Linked DNA regions of Acidithiobacillus ferrooxidans ATCC 23270. The protein of the gene in region 2 interacts with the protein of the main gene of each other region in a pairwise test. Links are inferred from orthologs where the notes say so. Each region holds a gene or a part of one and is shown on either strand. Other genes may lie near its edges. The genes, in order: glnK and glnD.

What was found.
Region 1: the proteins of glnD (region 2) and glnK interact in binary tests that used the Escherichia coli proteins (3 or more experiments, as listed by UniProt). The link is inferred for Acidithiobacillus ferrooxidans ATCC 23270 from one-to-one orthologs.

What each region holds. Positions count from the first base shown.
Region 1 is NC_011761.1:2,591,510-2,599,808, reverse strand. What follows is about bases 2,927-5,691. They hold glnK (P-II family nitrogen regulator), read right to left. Parts: upstream 4,596-5,691; coding sequence 4,257-4,595; downstream 2,927-4,256. Other genes in these bases: AFE_RS13360 (porin), read right to left, coding at 4,649-5,691; AFE_RS13370 (ammonium transporter), read right to left, coding at 2,927-4,202. In the rest of the region: AFE_RS13390 (septal ring lytic transglycosylase RlpA family protein), read right to left, coding at 1-758; AFE_RS13385 (glycine zipper domain-containing protein), read right to left, coding at 1,076-1,447; AFE_RS13380 (hypothetical protein), read left to right, coding at 1,695-2,081; AFE_RS13375 (type 1 glutamine amidotransferase), read right to left, coding at 2,086-2,799; more of AFE_RS13370, read right to left, coding at 2,898-2,926; more of AFE_RS13360, read right to left, coding at 5,692-5,821; AFE_RS13355 (SpoVR family protein), read right to left, coding at 6,003-7,478; AFE_RS13350 (YeaH/YhbH family protein), read right to left, coding at 7,471-8,299. UniProt on the Escherichia coli protein: Involved in the regulation of nitrogen metabolism. Regulates the activity of its targets by protein-protein interaction in response to the nitrogen status of the cell.
Region 2 is NC_011761.1:833,577-842,229, forward strand. Bases 4,299-7,417 are described here. They hold glnD ([protein-PII] uridylyltransferase), read right to left. Parts: upstream 7,093-7,417; coding sequence 4,504-7,092; downstream 4,299-4,503. Other genes in these bases: hflD (high frequency lysogenization protein HflD), read right to left, coding at 4,299-4,463; map (type I methionyl aminopeptidase), read right to left, coding at 7,095-7,417. Also shown: AFE_RS04310 (DUF4337 domain-containing protein), read right to left, coding at 1-451; AFE_RS04315 (NRAMP family divalent metal transporter), read left to right, coding at 756-2,126; AFE_RS04320 (hypothetical protein), read left to right, coding at 2,137-2,337; AFE_RS04325 (MDR family MFS transporter), read left to right, coding at 2,334-3,797; more of hflD, read right to left, coding at 3,798-4,298; more of map, read right to left, coding at 7,418-7,904; DNA/RNA nuclease SfsA, read right to left, coding at 7,923-8,621; tRNA glutamyl-Q(34) synthetase GluQRS, read right to left, coding at 8,632-8,653.

The DNA.
Region 1 (8,299 bases), 1.8 Mb from region 2 along the record:
GCGGCGGCAGGCATGGCGCGAACCGGACCGCTGGCAAACGTATCGTCCACAACCGCCGTCAGCCTGGCATTGGCATGGGCAGTGGAGGGAGCGGTATAGGCGGGTATCGGTATCGCCGCCGGTGCTTGCGGGACCGGTGCGGGTACCGTTCCGGGCACGGTGCGTTGGACCACGGGCAGTACCCTGGGCAACGGTGCGCCAGGTGCCGGACTGCTGGGAATCACCTGAATATGTACCGGTGTCGTGCCTCGGCTGAGCATGCCCAACCGGCTGGCGGCACCATAGGACATATCCATGATACGGCCGCTCACGAAGGGGCCGCGATCATTCACCAGGACGACGATGCTGCGCCCGTTCTTCAGGTTGGTGACGCGCACGCATGAAGGTAGTGGCAATGTCCGGCTCGCGGCAGTCATTTGCCGGGCGTGGAAGGCGGTACCCATGGCGGTCACGTCGCTGGACGACTGCCGGTCGTACCAGGAGGCGATGCCATTTTCAGAGAAATCCGCGTCACCGCGCAGCGGATGGTACCAGCGACCGTTGATTTCGTAAGGCTGGTTGTAGGCGGCATTCAGGTCAGGCGTGGTGGCAAAGCAGTCCTGTCCGGTGGAATATCCCGAGCCCGCCATGGCCGAACCGTAGCTATTGCGCGGCTGGCCCGCAACATGATCAGGCATGCTCGCACAACCCGCTAATGCCGCGGCACCAAGGCCAAAAGCCCCCAGCCTCAAAAGCCGCAGATGAAACCGTACGCGCATGTCTCCCCCTGGTCGGAACCGTTCTGGACGTTTGCCGATGCGCGGTCTCCGTCTGGAAATACCCCTGCATTTTAGGCCATAGTATTTGAAAAGTTCAAGCAAGGCTAGGGGTTGGATGTTTATCCTCAAGCTGTAGGCTAGAAATGCCAGCCAACGAGTCTGTACTGCCGGGACTTCTACCGCTATGGGCCATATCGGTTTTATCGTGGAGATTGCCGGCGCGACTCCGGCACGCCGGAGCGCACCGTCCCTCCAGTCTCCCCTGCATGGGTTGCAGCGGGGTGCCGGAGGGACGGACTACCCTCTCTGGGTTCCGCTTATTGCGGGGAGCAGGTATATCCTGGCGGGCAGGCGGGTGGCTGCTGGTATTGCGGGGCCGTTGGCGTACACACATAGCCGGAGGGGCAAGGTACGTTACCTTGTGGCGCGGCATAATAGCCGGGTTGTGGCGCCGGCTGCTGCTGGCTGTGTGAGAGGCCGTAACCGGCGAGTCCGCCCAGCCCGGCACCGATGGCGGCACCAGCCAGCGGCGAGCCGGTTTGATTCCCGATGACCGCGCCCGCGACGGCGCCGAGCAGGGAACCGCCCGCCGTGTTGGCCGTAGTGCCGTTGGTGGCGTAGGGATTATTCGCGCAGCCCGCAAGCGTCAGGGGCAGTGCAGCAATCATTAACCAGCGTGCAGTGTTCATGGTCATCATCTCCTCATATCGTTTTGAGCCAGTTACGTCTCATTATGAAGCAAAATCCCACAGGTATGCCAGTGTGGTGAATGGGGTACACCCCCACGGCCCAGCCGGTCGCGATGCCTGCTCCGGGGGCGGGGCGCCGTCATGGTGAGTCCCTTCCCGAAGGAATCCCCTGCGCGGTCTTTTGCCGTATAATGGGAAAGCCAGGTTCACCCCGGACCAGCCTCATAATTTCGCTATGGAGAATGCTATGACCTTATCCTTACGCCTTGCAGTAGCTTCTTTGGTGCTGGCTCTTGGGTTGAGTGGCTGCACCGCCAGCTGGGCTCCGCAAGTCAACCCCGTACCGTACTATACTTTTTACCCGGCATCTCTCAGCGTCGTCACGGCAGCGGCGGAGAAGGCACTGCCCCAGGCGGGGATGCGGTTTACCGGATCCAAACAGATCAGTCCCGATACCGTAGAAGTGCATGGCTACGATCCAGAGGGTAATGCCATCCTGATCACCCTGCAAACCAAGGGTGCTGCGGTGACAAAATTCTCGGCACGTATCGGTCTGTATGGGCACCTCCGTGAGGTGGAAGAGATCGAGCACTGGATGGGCCAGTATGTAGGGCAGGCCATTGCGCGGCCCTGAACGGTCAGCGCAACTGCTCCAACCACGGGCGGTAGATGGCCGCAGCGCTGGCCAGCAATGCTTCACATCGGCGCTCCAGATGGTCGTGAATGGTCTGGCGGCTCTGTACGCCCGCACCGGCTTGTTGCAAGTCATCCGCCATGCTTTCGGTCCAGGCTTGCACCGTGGTGGGGGTGACTTCCGGGTGGCCTTGAAGCGCCAGGCAGTGCTTGCCGATGGCAAAGGCCTGCTGGGCGCAGAGGTCGCTGGAAAGCAGGGGCACTGCACCGGATGGCAGGGAAAAGGTTTCGCCGTGCCAGTGAAAGAGCGTAAACGTGTCGGGAAGCTCCGTGAACCAGGTGCTGCCCATTGCTTCGGGGGTCTTGGTGACGGGCCACCAGCCGATCTCCGGGCCATCCGGATTAGGGGTCACCTCGCCGCCCATCGCTTGGGCAATCAGTTGCCCGCCGAGGCAGTGTCCCAGGACGGGGAGTTCTTCGACCACTGCCCGACGAATGATTCGTTGCTCGGTGAGCAGCCACGGGTACCGGTCCGTATCGTGGACGCTCATGGGTCCACCCATGATGATCAAGGCGCCATAGTCGGCCAGGTCATCGGGAGCCGGCACGCCCAGATCGAGGCGGTGTACGTCCGTTTGATGCCCCTCTGCCGCAAGAATATTGTGCAGGCTTCCCAGCCCTTCTTCCGGATGATGCTGTAAAACAAGAATCTTGGTCATGATGCAGGCCCTTCAGTGATGCCGGTATGCCATGATGACATACAACACGGCGGTTGCCCGCCGTGTTGTATGACCGTAGGGGTGTTGGGTGGTTGCGTTCAGTCACCAGTCACCGGCCGGCGTTCGCCGTCACCGAAGAAGGCGTAGGCTTCCTCGCCATGCACCGCATCGTCGCCGATCAGCAGTTCTTCTTCCGACATGCGCAGAGGCACGACCAGGCTGATGAGCTTGAGCAGAATGTACGTCACTACGATGTTCAGCACGATGATGAATGCCGCACCGACGAGTTGTAGCCAGACCTGATGCCAGTTGCCCTCGATGGCGCCGCCCGGAGTGCTCAGGCTGAAGGCTGCACAACCCGCCTTGGTTGCCAGTAAACCGGTCATCACACCACCGAGGAGACCCGCCACGGCATGGGTATGGAAGACCCCCAGGGTATCATCCACCTTGCGGAACAGTGCGGTTTTGCCAAGCAGGTTCATGCTGAGCCAGGGGATGACGCCGGAGCTGATGCCGATGGCAATCGCACCCCAGCCATCGACCACGCCCGCCGCCGGGGTGATAGCCACCAGCCCGGTGATCATGCCCTGCACGGCACCAATGACAGATGGCTTCTTGAAGTAGAAGATGTCCATGATGGTCCAGACAATGACACTGACCGCCGTGGCGATATTGGTGTTCAGTACCGCCGCACCCGCATCGCGGCTGGCGGCGTAGGGATCACCACCGTTGAAACCGTTCCAGCCGAGCCAGAGGATACCGGCACCGACCAACATCAGCAGTACGTTGTTGGGCTGGAAGTTTTCGCGGTCACGCGCGAGGCGTGGTCCAATCACCGCGGCCGCCACAAAGCCCGCGACACCTGCGGAGAGATGAATGACATAACCACCGGAGTAATCAATGACGCCGAGGCTGGAGAGGAAACCGCCACCCCACAAACTGAAGGCACCAACGGTATAGGAGAAGGTGAGCCATAAGGGAACGAAAATCATCCATGCCCTGAAGCTCATCCGTCCCAATACGGCGCCGGCCATAATCACCAGAGTAATGGCGGCAAAGACAAACTGGAAATATACCATGGTGGACATGGGAAAGGCGGCGCTGGTGTTGGAGGCCGGAATCAGGGCCTGTTTGAGCTCATCCTGCATACTGATGATGGGATGCGGCGTACCGACGAAAGGGAACCATTGATTGCCGAAGCCCATGTTATAAGCCCAGAGGACCCATGCGATCAGTACTGCGGCAAAGGCGTAAAAGGCCATAAAAGCGGAGTTGACGGCCCACTTCTTCTTGACGATGCCCGCGTACAGGACGACGAGCCCGGGAACACTCTGCAAGCCAACGACAGTCGCTGCGGTAAGCTGCCACGCATTGTCGCCGGTATTAAGCCAAGCTACTGACATGAAGAAATTCCTCCCTATAAGGATTCGGAGCGGTTGTAAAACGGTTATAGGTGATTACAGTGCATCATTACCGGATTCTCCGGTGCGAATACGGATGGTCTCCAGCACTTCGGAGACGAAGATTTTACCGTCACCAATCTTGCCGGTGCGGGCACCTTTTTCGATGGCTTCAACGGCCTGGTCGACGGCGTCATCGCTGATTACCGCCTCGATTTTGACCTTGGGGAGAAAATCCACCACGTATTCCGCGCCGCGGTAGAGTTCGGTATGACCTTTCTGGCGACCGAAGCCTTTGACTTCGGTGACCGTGAGGCCCTGGATCCCGACTGCCGACAATGCCTCACGGACATCATCGAGCTTGAAGGGCTTAACTATGGCAGTAATCAATTTCATGACGACACCTCTTGCGCAGGGTTGGAACATCGCGGGGGCAACGACCCCGGGGGTTAGAACATGAAGCCGGTTTCGACCATGCCCCGGAGTTGGTTCTGGGCGAGGCTGTTGCTACCCGAGAAACCAGTGCCGCTCTGCATGGACGCGGTAACATAAGAAAGCTCAGCCCGAGCGAAAAAGCCGCCGTCCTGGTAAGTCGGTGTCACGGTCAGCGACCAGGCATGGGAACCGGGGCCGAAGCCGGTGAGGTTGGCGGCGCCATCGTTGGGGTTGCCGGAGTTGCTGATGTATTCCACCCGCCCGGCGATGGATATTTTGTCCGTCAGGCTGTAATCGGCAAGAATGGCGGCCCCGAGGGTGCTGGTCTTTCTGGTGCCGGCACCCAGCGCCTGAATGGCGCTGGCCGGTACGCTGGTATACTGCACGTAGGGCGTAACGACGAGGTTTGCGCCCGTGTAGGTGTAACCCACGTCGAAGATGCTTTCGTTATTCTGCAGCGGTGTAGTGGCGATGGAGGAGTAGGCATAATCGGTCTGTCCCAGATTCCCGCCACCTTGGAAGAACACGCTGTTCTGTTTGTTGATCGCCCAGGTCAACATGCCGGTCATCCAGTTGAAGCGATTCGAGTAGAAGCCGTCATTCCAGGATACCGAGGCGGTGACCGGCCCCATGGTGTAATTGGCCTGGATGCCCTTGTTGACGGCATTCTCCTGGCCCCAGAGCAGGCCGCGCTCAATGTTCCAGTTCTGGTAGCTGAAGGTGTATTCCGCGCCGATCAGGGTCGGGAGTTTGCCGATCTGGACATTGAAGTTATCGGTGGGGGCAATTTCGAGATAACCGACGGGCAGGGCACCGAAGGTGTTCTGGGTGAAGGTGCCGGTGGAGACAAAATTGGACCCGAGGCTCATGACGTTATAGGCCCCTGCCTGCAGATAGAACTGCACCAGACCGGAGTTCTTCTGGATGATCACCTGACCGTTGCTGATGTCGGCGGACGCAGATTTGTTGCCGGGATTGCCTGATCCTGCGAACTTGTTGTCCTGCCAGACGGCGTAGCCGCTGGCCACGCCCTGCACGTTCAGCGTGCCCAAAGGGCCGGCCTGGAAGGTCAGGGGGCTGGGCAATGCCAGAGGTGATGCATGACCAGTCCCGATCGCCAGCGGCGATAGGGCGAGTACAGTCAGCGGAATGATTTTATGACCATAACTCCTTTTGGAACTCTTCATGTTTGCTGCTCCCATTTGTGTGAAATTACAGGGAGCTTCTAGCAAACTTGGTGCCAACTTATAACAGGCTATAACTTAACGTTTTTTGGAAAATGGCATGGAAGTGACCGCATTTGGTGCACCAGTTCAATGCGCCACGCACTATTATGGTGCAACCTTTGGGGTTGTCGGAGTCGGATCTTCAGGGTGCGCCGGATTCGCTCAGGGAAAGCTCTTCCATGTCCAGATGAACATCATACCCCCAGAGGGTGTGAATCAAATGGAGGGTCTTTTGGGCTTCATCCTGATCGAGGGGCTGAGAATCCATCTGCCGTAGACGCAGATGACGGTCCCCCCAGCGATCCACGGACACGATCTGAATGTCCGGCGGGCGGGCGCTTTCCGCGATTTGTCGGGCAAAAGCCTGGCGCAGATACTGGTAGCCCGAGTCATCATGGATGGCGCTGACCCGGTATGTCGTAGCGTCTGGGTCGTTGCTCAGGGCAAAGAGGTGCAGGTTGCGCATGACCTTGGGCGAGAGGTATTGCAGGACGAAGCTTTCGTCACGGAATTCGCGCATGGCGAAGTGAATCTGCTTGCGCCAGTCGGGGTCTCCGGCAAAGGAAAACCAGCGGCGGTCTTCGTCCGTGGGCGCGAGACAAATCCGCTTGATGTCCTGGAACACGGCAAAACCCAGGGCATAGGGGTTGATTCCGCTGTAGCGCGGATCATCGAAGTCCGGCTGGAAGGTGACGGCGGTGTGGCTGGCGTAAAACTCCAGCAGGGTGCCGTCGGTAATCAGCCCCCGGGCATGCAGGCTGTGCAGGATATGGTAATGCACGAAGCACGCGAAGCCCTCGTTCATGATCTTGGTCTGTCCCTGGGGATAGAGATACTGGGCGATCTTGCGCACGATACGCAGTATTTCCCGCTTCCAGCCCTCCAGGTGTGGGGCGTTTTTTTCGATGAAATAGAGCAGGTTTTCCTGGGGGGCTGGCGGGAATACGTTGGAATCAACGGGCTGGCTGGTGTCATGCGGAGGCAGGGTGCGCCATATTTCCAAGAGCTGCTGCTGCAGGTAGCGTTCACGTTCTTCGCGGCGTTGCTCTTCCTCGCGGGCCGAGAGCTGGCGCGGGCGGCGGGCGCGATCCACGCCATTGCGGCTGATGGCATGGGCTGCATCCAATATGTCGGTTACCGCCTCGATCCCATAGCGTTCCTCGCAGCGGGCGATGTAGCGCTGGGCGAACGCCAGATAATCCAGAATGCCCTCCGCATCCGTCCATTGCCGGAAAAAGACGTTGTTCTTGAAAAAGGCGTTATGCCCATAAGCCGCATGGGCGATCACCAGAGTCTGCATGGTCATGGTGTTTTCTTCCATGAGGTAGCTGATGCAGGGATTGCTGTTGATCACCAGTTCATACGCCAGACCCATTTCGCCGCGACGGTACTGCCCGGACTCGATGGCACGTTGCTTGCCGAAAGACCAGTGGGCGTAATAAACCGGAAGCCCGATGGAGGCATAGGCATCGAGCATCTGCTCGGCGCTGATGATCTCCAACTGGTTGGGATAGGTGTCGAGCTGAAGTTCATCTGCGGCGATGGCCGCAATTTCTTCGGTGACCGCATCGATCCGCGCGAAGGTCCAGTCGTTGTCGGTAAAGAGGAACCTAGACATGGCTTGGCGTCTCCTCAGTGGCAAAGAGTGTCCGGAACATCGGGTAGATATCCTCGCGCTCGCTGGCGCGGGCGGTGACCAGCTCCGGGAAGTCCTGGGCAATGGCATCGTAGAGTCGCAGAAGATCACTCTCGCTGTCCCGGTTGACCTCCAGATAGAAGAGGTTGCGCAGGCGCGGCAGCAGGTTCAGAAGGTGCTCTTCCACCACGGCGTTGTCGGCAAAATAATTGTCACCGTCGGACACCTGTGCCAGGTAGACATTCCATCGATCCGGGGGGAAGCGTTGTCGCATGATTTCTTCACTCAGGATGATGGCCGGAGAGACCAGCGTCCCACCTCCCTCGCGGGCGCCGAAAAAGGCCTGTTCGCTGCACTCCGAGGCGGTGCTGTGGTGCTTGATGAACACCATCTGCACGGCCTGATAGTGCCGGTGCAGGAACAGATACAGCAGCAGAAAGAAGCGCTTGGCCAGGTCCTTTTCCTTTTCACCCATACTGCCCGAAACGTCCATGACGCAGAACATCACCGCGTTGGTAATGGGGTGGGGTTGCTGGTCGATATGGGCGAAGCGCAGGTCGGCCTCGTCGATGAATGGAATCGCTTTGATTTTGCGCTCCAACGCGTCGATCTGATGATTCAGTTCACTGAGACGCTCCTGCTCTACGGAGACATCCTGCTTCTGTGCCAGACGGCCTTGAATCTCCTCCTGCAGGACGTTGCGAGCATCCAGCAGATCCTGCAATTCCCGGCGTTTTCCGGCACGCAAGGCCAGCCGGCGGGCACGGGCGGCACGCATGGTGCGGCCGACGTGCATGCGGGAG
Region 2 (8,653 bases):
AGATCATCGCAATGGCCATATCGTTATGTGGTTTGTTCAATTGCTCCGAACGCATATTGGCCGCTGTGGAAAGTTGCTCCAGTTGCCGGGCTTCGGCCTGAACGGTCTTTTTCTGGCCCGTATATTTGATGATTTCCTTCTGGTAAGGCCCTGCCTGATTCTGCGGAGTCAGATCCACAGCCAGTTGCATGAGGTGCTCTTTGGTGCTGATGGCCTGGTAGTAGTTCCACTGGTCCGTCGCCTTGGCTTTCTCCAGCACCGCCTCGTTCTTGGCCAGCAACACCTCGTTCATCAGATGAGTCCCCTGATAACTGACAACCGCGCCGATGGTGGCCAGCAGCGCGGTGAAGATGGCCACCCACTGACTGAGGGAATGCTTGTGGGCGGGGGGTTCGGCAGCCACATGAGCGGCTTCTTCGTGCGGGGCATGGGTGTGCAGAGATTCGCTCATGGATTTTGTCCTTTTCACTGGAATGGTTGGCGTAGGGAACCGGAAGGCCCTGCGGCGCCGCAATTATCCTCTATCGCCGCAATTCTGCCTAGCAGTCACACGGCAGGCCCATATCTTCAGGAAACCTGCTCAGATATAATCCGCGCAATTCTGTTATGTTCTTCGGGGATATCGGCACGAGCCCCCTTTATACCCTCAGCTCCGTCTTTTTCCTCCCTGGGCGACCTTGCCCATGGTGGTGATCTCGGGCATATTGACCTGACCGGTCGGCCAGCTTATAAAACGCCCACTCAGGAGGGGAACGATGTCCGTCATACCAGAACTTCACGGAGCCTCCAGCGAGGCGGATGTGTTGCAGCAATTGCCCGAGGACGTGCGGGAGCGCATCAAGGATCGCTGGCGGATTTATCAACTCCGCCATCATCCCTCCTGGTGGCGGAGGCTGACGCTGTTTTTGAGCCTGATCGGGCCGGGTATCCTGGTGATGATCGCCGACAACGATGCCGGAGGCGTGATTACCTATGCCCAGACCGGAGCGATGTATGGTATCGGTTTCTTCGTTCCCTTCCTGCTGCTCATGATCCCGGTGGCCTATGTGGTGCAGGAGATGACCGTGCGTCTTGGCGCGGTGACTCACCGGGGACATGCCGAGATGATCTGGGGGCGTTATGGCGCTTTCTGGGGGGTGTTTTCGCTGCTGGATCTGACGGTGGCGAATATCCTGACCCTGGTGACGGAGTTTATCGGTATCCGGGTCGGTATGAGCGTGTTTTCTGTGCCGCCGGTTCTTTCGGTCGCTGTGGCCTGGACCTTTCTCGCCGGGACCATGATCTTTCTGCATTATAACACCTGGGAGCGGCTGGCATTGTGGATTGCCGCGGGCAATATCGTATTTGTGCCCCTGGCTATCGCGGCGCACCCGGACTGGGGCCAGGTTATTGCTGCGGTGGGCAACTGGCACATTCCGGTGGGGACTGCGGTAGGCGCCTTTACCTATGTCGTACTCGCCAATCTCGGAACGACGATCGCGCCGTGGATGCTCTTTTTTCAGCAGTCCTCGGTGGTCGACAAGGGCCTTACGGTCAATGACATCCCCAGTGGCCAGGCCGATACCGCCTTCGGAAGCCTTTCCATGGGTATCATCGCCATTGCCATCGTCATTTTGACGGGTACTCTGGCGTATGGGCACCTCAATACCGCCCAGTTTGACATCCAGGCGATCCTCCATCTGTTACGAGAGAGCAGCCTCGGTAGTGTCGGGACCGCATTGTTCGCTCTGGGCCTCGTCGAGTCGGGGCTGATTGCGGCCATTGCCATTACGGCAAGTACTTCCTGGGCGGTGGGCGAGGCACTCAAGCTGCCCCGAAGTCTGAACCTTCGGCCGCAACGGGCCTTGCCCTTTTATCTGTCCGGTATCCTGAGCGCCGGGATGGCTGCTCTGGTGGTGCTGATTCCTCAAATCCCACTGGGTTTTCTGAACCTGACCGTACAGGTAATCGCTTCCATATTCATGCCTGCGGCGATGTTGTTTTTGCTCATGCTGCTGAATGATCGCGAGATCATGGGGAGCTATGTGAACCGGCGCTGGCAAAATTATTCAGCATTCGCCATCGTTGGTTTCCTTATTCTGGCCAATGCCGTTTATGGCTATACCGTCGTCTTCCCGTCCGCCTGAGGAGCTTTGTATGCATTCTAAAGAAGACTTTCATTCCGCGGCGACACCGGAATTTCTGGCGTTTCTGGAAGATGAAGTCCATCAGGAGCCCAAACCGCTGACCCGTGCGCCGATCCGGGGATGGATACAGGTAGCCTTCTGGGGGCTGCGTATTTACATCGCGGTCATGCTGATCATGGTGGCCATCGGTTTTGCGCGTGGCATACATTGACATCCTCATCAACGCCCGTTTCCGCATCTACTTTTCGTCTGGACTGGCCGGCAAAAGTCATTTTCTTCGCCATCCTGTCGTCCATTTTTTTGGCGGCGATGGACCAGACCGTGGTCTCCACCGCCCTGCCGACCATCGCCCGCGATCTCCATGGCCTGGCCAAACTACCCTGGATCGTGACCGCTTATCTGCTGACCTCCACCGTCTGTTTGCCGGTATACGGTAAACTGGGGGATCTTCTGGGGCGCAAGTATCTCCTGCAATCGGCAGTGTTGCTGTTTTTGGCAGGATCGGTTTTGTCCGGCCAGGCGCAAACCATTGACGAGCTGATGGTGTTCCGGGCCTTGCAGGGGATTGGCGGTGGCGGTTTGCTGGTGACCGCCATCGCCTCCATCTCGGACTTCATTCCCATCACCCAGCGCAGCCGTTATCAGGGGCTGGTGGGCGCCGCTTTTGGTCTCGCGACCTTGGTCGGGCCCTTTCTCGGTGGCTTTATCGTGGAGACCATGGGCTGGCGTTGGATATTCTATATCAATGTGCCCATCGGTATATTTTCCTTTTTCGTCATCGGCTTCGCCTTTCCCAGACCGAAAACGGCCGAAAAGGTGCGGATGGATGTACCGGGAACGGTCCTGCTGACCACCAGCCTGAGCGCCCTGGTGTTATTTGCCAGCGTGTCCGGGACGGTGTTGCCCTGGGATTCCGCCGGACCATGGCTTCTTCTCGCCGCGGGGCTGAGCGCGTTCGGCGGATTTATACGGATCGAGCGGCATCATCCGGAACCTCTGTTGCCGCTCGCTTTTTTTCGTTTCAGAACTTTTTCGCTGAGTGTAATCATCTCTTTTTTTGTCGGGGTGGCGATGCTCGGTTCCGTCAGCTTTCTGCCCATTTATTTGCAGGATGTGCGTGGTTTCTCGCCGACTGCCTCCGGTCTGGAACTGCTATTTTTGCTCCTGGGCATGTTGGCAATGTCGGTGCTGACCGGGCGCCGGATCAGCCGGACTCAGCGTTATCGGGAGTTTCCCATCGCCGGCGCCCTGCTCATCACCCTAGCGCTTGGGCTGCTTTCCATGCTCGGGCAGCATACGCCCATGTGGCGCATCGACGCGGTACTGGTGCTGCTGGGACTGGGGCTGGGCACGACCATGCAGGTCTTGGTGCTCTCTGCCCAGCTTGCGGTGCCGCACCGCCACCTGGGGGTGGCGACGTCAACCGTCACCCTGTTCCGTTCCATGGGCGGCACTCTGGGGGTTGCGGCTTTCGGCGCGGTGTTTTCTGCCTTTTTGGCGGGGGGATCTCACGGTTATGCCCAGGAGGGGGCGCCTGCCCTGATCGTCCAGACGCTGCATGCGGACTTTTTGATCGCAGCGCTGTTCAGCTTTGCCGCATCGGTCTGTGCGTGGTTTTTGGAGGATATGCACGTGCTCGTCAAGCGCCGGGATGCCCTCGATCGAGGGTGATCATCGAGTAAGCTGAGGATGGGTGGCGAGTAATTCTTCCGCTTCCTGACAGAGCGCGCGTCGCTCGAGAATGGTGGCGGGCAGACGGCCGCCCGCCTGCCGCCACAGAACGGCCGCACGGATGCCGCTGAGGAGGAGGGTGCGGATGCGTGCGGCATCGTCCGGGTCGCTCAGGAAACGGCTCTCTCCGCTGACGATGATGCGCGGGCGGAGAATGCCGATGGCCTCGGTGTACGTCTGGGCGAGCCCGGCAACGATGCTGCGCTGCATCGGATCAGCAAAGTGGGCGATCTGGCGTTGGGCCTGCTCGACGCCTTCCTGGACGCGCCGGGTGGCCGAGGCGTTTTTGAGGAGGCGCTTGCCGAGGGTGGTCAGCGCCATGCTGTAGCGCAGCAGTTCGGCCTCCCGGGCGTTGCCGGGGCCGCGTTGCAGCAGCGGGCAGAGCAGCGCCAGAGAGTGACGCAGGCTGTCGATATCGCCCAGGGCACGCAGGCTGTCCTTGCTGTCCAGCGCCAGAACGCTCCTGATGCAGGTCTGCAGCAGGTCTCCGGGTTGTGCGCCATTACGCGCGATGTCTTGCACCAGCAGGGCGCTGCGCAGGACACCGGCGAGGCCCAGGGCGCGGTCGCGCCGCCGCCGGGCGTCAGGGAGAAGGAATGACCACATGGGTTTGCGCCTGTCGTAGGAGAAGGGGGCAATTCATCGTTTAAGCGGGTTCACCATTCAAAATGTCGCTCAAGGCATGAATCAGCGCGCCGACCTGGGTTTCGGTCAGTTTGCGCCCCCGTTCGTTGAGAATGAAAAAGGTGTCTTCCACTCGTTCACCGAAGGTGGAGACTTTGGCGCCGTGGATGTTGAGCTGCAATGCGCGGAGCGTCTCGCCGACCTGATAGAGCAGGCCGAGGTGATCTGCAGCGCGGACTTCCAGCAGGGTGTAGCGGGGCAGGACGCCATTGTCCACGCGGATCTCGGCGGGAACGTGTGCAAAGAACCGGTGGCGCGGATCGCAATGGCGCAACCCAAAACGTGGTTTGCGCACGGCTTCCCCTTCAAGAACCGCGCGGAGTTCGGCAGCCAGATCGGCATGGGCCTGGGCGCTGTGGGCGAAGGCGTGGCTGTTGTCGATGACCAGGAAGGTGTCGATGGCGCGACCATCCTCGCTGGTATCGATCCGGGCGTCGATGATGTTCAGGGATTGCCGATCGAGGGCACCGGTAATCTGCTGGAAAAGTCCCGGTCGGTCCGGGCCGTAAATCAGGACTTCACTGCCCTCGGGCGCGTGGGGCCGCACCGCGACCAATGCTTTCCGGCTTTTGTGGGCAAGTATCTCCCGGCAATGCCAGAGTAGTTCGTCTGCTGTGTAACGCAGAAAATACGGGCCCGAAAGCTGCTGCCAGAGGGTGTGTACACGTGAGTGGTCGGTACTGGCGATTTTCTGCAGAACAGCCTGCTGTTTATCGGAGATGATCTGCGGAAGATCCCGGGTCTGGCGGTCTTCCCGCTGAAGTTCCGTGGCCGTCGCCCGATATAGTGTACTGAGCAGCAGTCCCTTCCAGTCATTCCAGAGTTCCGGGTTGGTGGCACGCATGTCGGCCACGGTGAGGAGCAGCAGATAGGCAAGATGGCGTTCATCCCCGACCAGATGGGCAAAGTCGCGGATGACCTGAGGGTCTTCGAGGTCGCGGCGCTGGGAAACGGCGGACATTCGCAGATGTTGTTCCACCAGCCAGACGACCAGGTCTGTATCGCAGGGCGACAATCGTAGACGCCGGGCAAAACGCCGGGCTTCCTGAGCACCGATTTTGGAGTGATCGCCGCCGCGGCCTTTGCCGATATCGTGGAAGAGACCGGCCAGCACCAGTAACTCCGGTTTTTCCACCTGCCGCCGGGCGGCCTCGGCGACGGGCAGGAGTGGTGCCTCGCCAGTCCAGATCTGTCCGAGGTTGCGGAGCAGAAAAAGAGTATGCTGGTCGACGGTATACGCATGGAAGAGATCGTGCTGAATACGTCCGGTGATACGTCCAAAGGCGGGGAGTATGCGTGCCAGCAGGCCACATTGCTGCATCATGGCGAGGCTGCGATAGGCGCCGTCGGGCTGGGCGAGAATGGCGAGAAGCTGCTCCTGCGCGACGGGATCATGGTCCAGATCCCGCGGGTGAACGGCGTTCCGCAAGGCGTACAGATGGCGTTGCGTCTGTGCGTCGAGGGTGCGCCGCCGCGGGTCTTCCACCAGGCTACGGAACAGGCCCAGAATGTGCCGGAGCAGTTGTATATCATCGCGATGCAGCGTGGGCCGGGACAGGGTGGCCCGCTGGTCGGTAACCTCCAGCGCTGGGGTGCGTGCGGCCAGATGCTGCGCGATGTTCTCCTGGGCAATGGCGGCGATACGCAGAATATCGGCGAAGGCGCGATAGAGTTTCTGCATCAATTGTTCGACGGCGGTACGTCCCGGTCGGTCGGTGTAGCCCAGTTGCCGTGCCAGAGGTACCTGCAGATCGAGGCGCAGACGGTCTTCGTGGCGTCCGGTGGCGAGGTGCAGGGCGATCCGCAGGCGGGAGAGCAGGGCCTGGGCGCGCAGGAGCTGACGATATTCCTCGCCGGTAATGATGTCCTCATCGCGCAGGCGACGCAGACTGCCCTCCCCGAAAACACTGGCCGCGAGCCATTGCAGGTGATGGATATTGCGTAGCGCACCGGGACCTTCCTTGAGGTTGGGTTCGAGGTGAAAAGCAGTGTCGCTGCAGCGGGCGTGACGGTTTTCCTGCTCCGCCAGTTTGGCGGCGAAAAAAAGCGGGGAAGGCCAGGGGGGATTTTCCCGTAACGCGTCGCTCAGTTGTTGCAATAATGGGTGCGATCCGGCCAGATAACGGGATTCCAGCAGGGTGGTGGCGATACCCAGATCCTGACGCGCCTCCTGCAGGCATTCGTCCACGCTGCGGACACTGTGCCCCACCTGCATCTGCAGGTCCCAGAGGCTGGTCAGGAAGCCTTCGATGAAGCCCTTTTGTACCGTCGTGAGCGTCGGCGGGGTCAGAATCAGGAGGTCGATGTCGGAGTGGGGGAAGAGGGTGCCGCGCCCGTAACCGCCTACGGCCGCCAGGGTGAGTTCTTGCGCCGTCGCCGCATCTGCACCCGATGTGCTCTGCCAGAGCCTGCGCAGGGTACTGTCCACCGCGCGGCTGCGCTGGTGGAGCAGAGCGCTGGCACTCTGCTGTGGCGAAGTGGCGGCTGGCGAAGACCCCCGAACTTCGCCCAACGCAGCAGGCGTCCGGGACTGCGCGGGGTGGATCGTCATGCTCAGACGGGGTCGCCGGGCAGTTGGGTCAGTATTTCGTAACCATCATCGGTGACCAGAATGGTATGCTCCCACTGGGCGGAAGCACTGTGATCCTTGGTAACGATGGTCCAGCCGTCGGGCAGGGCCTTGATGTAGCGTTTGCCGGCATTGACCATGGGTTCGATGGTAAAGGTCATGCCCGGCACCAGTTCAATGCCTTCACCGGGATTGCCATAATGCAGCACCTGCGGCTCATCGTGGAATTTGCGGCCGATGCCGTGCCCGCAGAACTCCCGGACGATGGAACAGTGCTGCGCCTCGGCGTAGGACTGTATGGCATGGCCGATATCGCCCAGGGTTGCGCCGGGCCGCACCTGCTGAATGCCACGCACCATGGCTTCATGAGCCACTTCCATCACCCGACGCGAACGCAACGGCACCTCTCCGACGGTGAACATTTTGCTGCTGTCTCCGTGATAGCCATCCTTGATAACCGTGACGTCGATGTTGAGCATGTCGCCATCCCTGATGACGCGCTCGCCGGGAATGCCGTGACAGATCACATGGTTGAGAGAGATGCAGACGGATTTGGGAAAGGGCGGATATTCCGGGCTGGGCTGATAGTGGAGCGGTGCGGGAATGCCCTGCAGATCGTTGACGATATAGTCGTGGCAGATGCGGTCCAGTTCATCGGTGGTAACGCCGGCTTTGACGTGGGGACCGATCATCTTCAGCACCATGGCCGTGAGCCGGCCCGCCACCCGCATTTTTTCCACTTCTTCTGCGGTCTTGATGCTGCCCTGGGGGGACGTTTTGCTGCGTTGTAACATGCTGTTCTCCTGATGCGGCTAAAAGAGAAGCGGTTCCGCCACACTGAGGCTTATTTTATCAGGACTGAGGCGGGTCCGGTAGGCCAGAATTTCCACACCGTCGGTGCGTGCCCGGCGCAGTGCCTTCCCATAGGCCGGATCAATGGCGTCTGCGGGCGCAAAACCCCGACCGTCTTCCCGGCCGATCAGGAAAAGCATCACCGCGCGCCCGCCGCCGCGGACCACCTCCGTCAATGCCCCCAGATGACGCAGGGCGCGGCTGCTGACGGCATCGGGGAAGCGGATCACACCGTCTTCCTCCAGCAGGGTGCAGGATTTTACCTCTACGTAGCAGGGCGGCCGGCCTTCGGAACTGAGCAGGACATCCACCCGCTCATGACTGCCGTAAGGCACTTCGCGGCGCAGTTGTGCATAATTTTGTAAGGCGGGTATATCGCCCGCAGCGATGGCCTCGGCGACTACGGCATTGGGGTGCTGCGTGTTGATGCAGACCCAGCTGGCGCCGCTCCAGTAGAGTTCCCAGGTCCAGGGAAGTTTGCGTTTAGGGTTGCCGCTCTGGGAGATCAGAATGGGCTGACCGGGTTCGGCGCAACTGCGCATGCTCCCGGAATTAGGGCAGTGCACGGTGATGATCTCGCCGCTGGCCAATGCGCAGTCGGCAAGAAAGCGCTTGTAGCGACGGATCAGGGTGGCAGGGGTGAGGGGCGGCAGGTTCATGACGCTCAGCCTAACGCTGTTCGGCGGCGGCG